2 regions of the Nesterenkonia halotolerans genome follow, and region 2 is predicted to be linked to the other one. Evidence: riboswitches for the same ligand, from Rfam matches in the RefSeq annotation. Region 2 holds a riboswitch; the other holds the start of a gene.
What was found. A riboswitch is a leader RNA that binds a small molecule or an ion and turns the genes downstream of it on or off. The one in region 2 is predicted to bind S-adenosylmethionine.

Region 1 (2,196 bases), 210 kb from region 2:
TCCGCGGAAGACTCCTGGTCAGACGCATGCCCGGCACCCCGGTCGGCAGACTGGATGGCGGCTGCCTTGTCGAGCCCCTGAGCCAGATCGGCGATGATGTCGTCGATGTGTTCCAGACCCACGGAGAGCCTCACGAGACCGGGCTTGACCCCTGCAGCATGCTGCTCAGCGGGGCTCAGCTGCCGGTGCGTGGTGGAGGCGGGATGAATCGCCAGCGAGCGCACATCACCGACGTTGGCCACCAACGAATGCAGCTCCAGCGCGTCCACCAGCGTCTGGCCCGCACGGGCCTGCGTGGCGTCGTCGTCGCCGGGTCCGCCGGCAAGCTCGAAGGCCAACACAGCACCGGTGCCTCGGGGCAGGTACTTCTGCGCCCGCTCGTAGCAGGGGCTCGACGGCAGCCCGGAGTAGTAGACGCGCTTCACTGCCTCGTGGCCCTCCAGGTACTCGGCCACTTTCTGAGCGTTGGCGACATGACGCTCCACGCGCAGCGAGAGGGTCTCCAGGCCGAGGTTGATCTCGAAGGCGTTGTGCGGAGACAACGCCGGACCGAGGTCGCGCAGCAGCTGCACGCGGGCCTTGAGGATGAAGGAGAGGTTGACCCCGAAGATCCCCTCAGGCCCGAGATCCCGGCCGAAGACCAGCCCGTGGTAGCTCTCATCCGGGGTGCTGAAGCCGGGGAAGCGCTCCGGGTGGGCGAAGTAGTCGAAGCGCCCGGAGTCCACGATCACCCCGGCGATGGCAGTGCCGTGACCGCCGAGGAACTTGGTGGCCGAATGCACGACGACGTCGGCGCCGAAGTCGATCGGCTTGATCAGGTACGGGGTGGTCAGGGTGGAGTCGATGATCAGCGGCGCGCCATGCTCGTGGGCGACCGATGCCACCCCCTCGATGTCCAGCACGTCCCCGCGCGGGTTGGCCACAGCCTCACCGAAGAAGGCGACGGTGTTCTCCCGGGTGGCGGCCCGCCAGGACTCCAAGTCATCGGGGTCCTCCACGAAGGTGACCTCGATGCCGAACTTCGGCAGCGTGTGCTTGAAGAGGTTCTGCGTGCCGCCGTAGAGGGTGGGTGAGGCGACGATGTGGCTGCCGGACTCGGCGATGTTCAGCAGCGCCAGCGAGGTGGCGGCCTGACCGGAGCCGACGCCGAGAGCCCCGACGCCGCCTTCGAGGGCGGCGATCTTGTCCTCGATCGCCTGGACCGTGGGATTGCCGATGCGCGAGTAGATCGGCGCGATCTCCTCGAGGCCGAAGCGACGTGCTGCCGCGGCGGTGTCGGGGAAGACGAAGGATGTGGTCTGGTGGATCGGCAGGGCCCGTGCTCCGGTGGCGGGATCGGGGGCAACCCCGGCGTGGATCTGCTGGGTCTCAAACTGCCAGGTGCTGTTGTCGTTGCTCAAGGGACTGCTCCGTTCAATGCGGTCCTTGGGGCTGAGCCGCGCATGAACGTCGCTGCCGGGGAGAGAACTTCCGGCGTTGAATCCTGTACGGCCCCGTCCTGAGGACTGGGTTTAAGGGCCCGCACTGGTGTGTGGCCCGCGCTTGCTGCGTCGACCACCGATGCTCGGTGGCTGCCGCAGCCAGGTCGTCACCCGGGGCACCCCACCGCGAACTGGAGGGTTGCCGGCCAGCAAACCGGGGTTTTGCGCTGGCACTCTTGACCTAGGCATAAGTCTGCATCGCGGAACGCCCCGGTGCAAGTGCACCCCCTCCGTTGAAAAAATCGTAGAGCTCTAGCAAGTCGTAGGGCTGTAGCTCTACGACAACGCAAGAGCTCTACGATTTTCTGCCACTGGCGTGGCAACAGGACCCGAGATCAGCAGCGTGGCTGCCAACGATTGAGCACCCGCTGAGCGCGATGAGGACATCCCGCAATGGCAGGTCCATCCGGAGGGCCGACCTTCATTCCTGCCTTTGCGGTGCAATTTCTGCGAGCGTGAAGCGATGGGACATCAGATGCGAACCTTCGGCGCGACCACCGTCATGGGAGCACTGCTGGGCGGGTCTCTGCTCGGATGCACGACCAACCTGCAGGACCCGGATACGCCGGCCGGTGTTCCGAACTACGTCGTGGAGGAAGAAGCCGGCGGACCCGACATGGCCTTGGAAGGACAGATCGCCGAGCTCGATGGATGCTTCTACATCAAGGGCCCTGAGCCGGAGGAGCAACTGACGCTGGCAATCTTCCCCGCGCAT
Region 2 (2,196 bases):
AGCACCGGCAGGTAGATGACCACACGGTCGCCACGAGTGATGCCCATGGCGGTCAGCGCATTGGCCGCCTGATTGACCCGGCGGCCCAGCTCGGCGTAGCTGACATCCTCGCGGTCACCGGGCTCGCCCTCGAAGTGCAGCGCGATCGTCTCGCCGCGCCCGGCGGCGATGTGGCGATCCACGCAGTTCACGGCCGCGTTGAGCGTCCCACCCTCGTACCAGCCGATCCTCGGGCCGCGCTTGGTGGTCGGGTCGGGCGGAGTCCAGGTGTGGGTGTTCTCCCACGGTGTGGCCCAGTCGAGCAGGGTGGCGGCCTCGGACCAGAACGCCAGGCGCTGGTCCTCGTCAGTCGGGTCGGCCCAGCTGTGGACATCTGCGACCAGCGGGTCTGCGGGGAACACAGCGCGCTGCGCCGTCGAAGAGGGCGCGGCTGTGTCCAGGGCAGGGGAGCGCGAGGTGGTCAACGAGGGGTCCTTCAGGGTCAGCTCAGGGGGGTCAGGGTCTTGAACTCGTGCTGGTGGAAGACCAGACCGGCGGCGTCCTCGGTGAATCCCAGATCCAGGATCTCCAGCACGATGATGTCGTGGTCACCGGCCCTGACCTGGTCGTAGATACGGGTGCGCAGCCACATCGGCACGCCTTCGAGCAGCAGGGCGGAACCGTGGAGCTGGTACTCCACCCCGGTGAAGCGGTTCGCGCGGTCCTTCGAGGCGATCTGCCGGCAGAGCCCGTTCTGATCCCGGCCCAGCACCGAGATACCCAGCTCACTGCCGCTGCGCTCGAGTTTGGGCCAGGTGGAGGAATCGTGCTGCACCGCGAGGGTGACCAACGGCGGCTCCAGGGAGACTCCCACCGTGAAGGTGGACGCGATGATCGCCTCGGGGGAGCCGTCGACCTCCGCGCCAACCGCGACCACGCCTTGCGGGAACTGAGCGAGGGCATGGCGCAGCGCAAAAGAGTCCACGCGAGATGCGGCTGCAGGATCTTCGAGAGTACGAGCAGGGACAGACATATTGATCAACTCCATCGGTCCTGGCGTTAGCACCCGGCATATCCGGGTTGCTGCGGCGTCTCTGAGCCAGATCTCTCAGCCGCTCGGGATGGCTACAGGTTCAAAGCTACGGGCTCGCACCGTGGAGCAGCAAGATTTGTTCGCACTGTGAGACGCCGTATGACGTCCGGAGCCTCCCGGCAACCTAGTGTGTTCAGGTCCGTGAATGAACACACGACGACATGTGAAGTCATGACCATTTGACGAAACAGCATGCTTGTCCTCTATATTTGAGCCCATCACCATCCAGAGCGACTGAGGGATCTGGCCCGTCGACGTCGCAGCAACCCGGGATTGCCGGGTGCTACCGCCAGAATCGATGGAGGAAAGTATGAACATACATCTGCCTGTCTCTGCTGAGCTTCGAGACGCTGTGGAGCGCGCCGGGCTCTCTGCCCTGGATCGTGAACGCCATAGGGAACTGGCCCGTGAACAGGTGCGCACCCTCGCCGACGCCGGCATCGGTCGGCTCCGACTTCCGTTGTCCTCCGGGGGCAGCGGGCTGGACTGGGTGCAGACCAGTGTGGTGCTCCTGGAGCTCGCGGCGCAGGACAGCAATCTTCCCCAGGTGCTGCGCGGGCACTTCGCGGTGGAGGAGGACCTGCTCTGGCGCCCGGCGGGGGAAGAGCCTGTGCAGGGCTGGCTGGCGCGTCTCGCCGCCGGTGAGCTGGTGGGCAATGCGTGGACCGAACCTGGCAAGGGCGGATTTCACCGTTCAGGGACGCTGGTCAGCGAGACTTCCACAGGACCGGTGGTCAACGGAGTGAAGTACTACACCACCGGGGCGATCTTCGCGGACTGGCTCGATGTCACAGCTCGGGACGCCGACGACAATGAGCTTGCGGTGCTGGTTCGTCGGGACCAGCCCGGTGTCCAGATCGAGGATGACTGGGATGGATTCGGTCAGCGCACTACAGGTTCAGGGACCGCACGGCTCTCCGATGCCGCGGTGCAGACCTCGGAGCTGCGTGGACTCACGGACCGCTTCCCCTACCAGACGGCCCTGTACCAGCACATCCTGCTGATCGTCCTGGCCGGGATCGTCGAAGCCGCAGCGCGAGACGCGGCCGCACTGCTGCACGAGCGTCCCCGCACCTATACCCACGCCAACACTCGCACACCCCGCACGGACCCCCAGCTGCTCC

Region 1: another riboswitch for S-adenosylmethionine. It lies ahead of H4W26_RS06310 (O-acetylhomoserine aminocarboxypropyltransferase/cysteine synthase family protein); the one in region 2 lies ahead of H4W26_RS07270 (acyl-CoA dehydrogenase family protein).

The regions. Positions count from the first base shown of each region.
Region 1 is NZ_JADBEE010000001.1:1,373,181-1,375,376, forward strand. Features, by position in the region: gene H4W26_RS06310 (O-acetylhomoserine aminocarboxypropyltransferase/cysteine synthase family protein) at 1-1,400, opposite strand, end outside; SAM riboswitch class IV at 1,534-1,663, opposite strand; gene H4W26_RS06315 (hypothetical protein) at 1,945-2,196, shown strand, end outside.
Region 2 is NZ_JADBEE010000001.1:1,587,473-1,589,668, reverse strand. Features, by position in the region: gene acs (acetate--CoA ligase) at 1-401, opposite strand, end outside; gene H4W26_RS07275 (flavin reductase family protein) at 482-1,012, opposite strand; SAM riboswitch class I at 1,021-1,107, opposite strand; SAM riboswitch class I at 1,291-1,377, shown strand; gene H4W26_RS07270 (acyl-CoA dehydrogenase family protein) at 1,383-2,196, shown strand, end outside.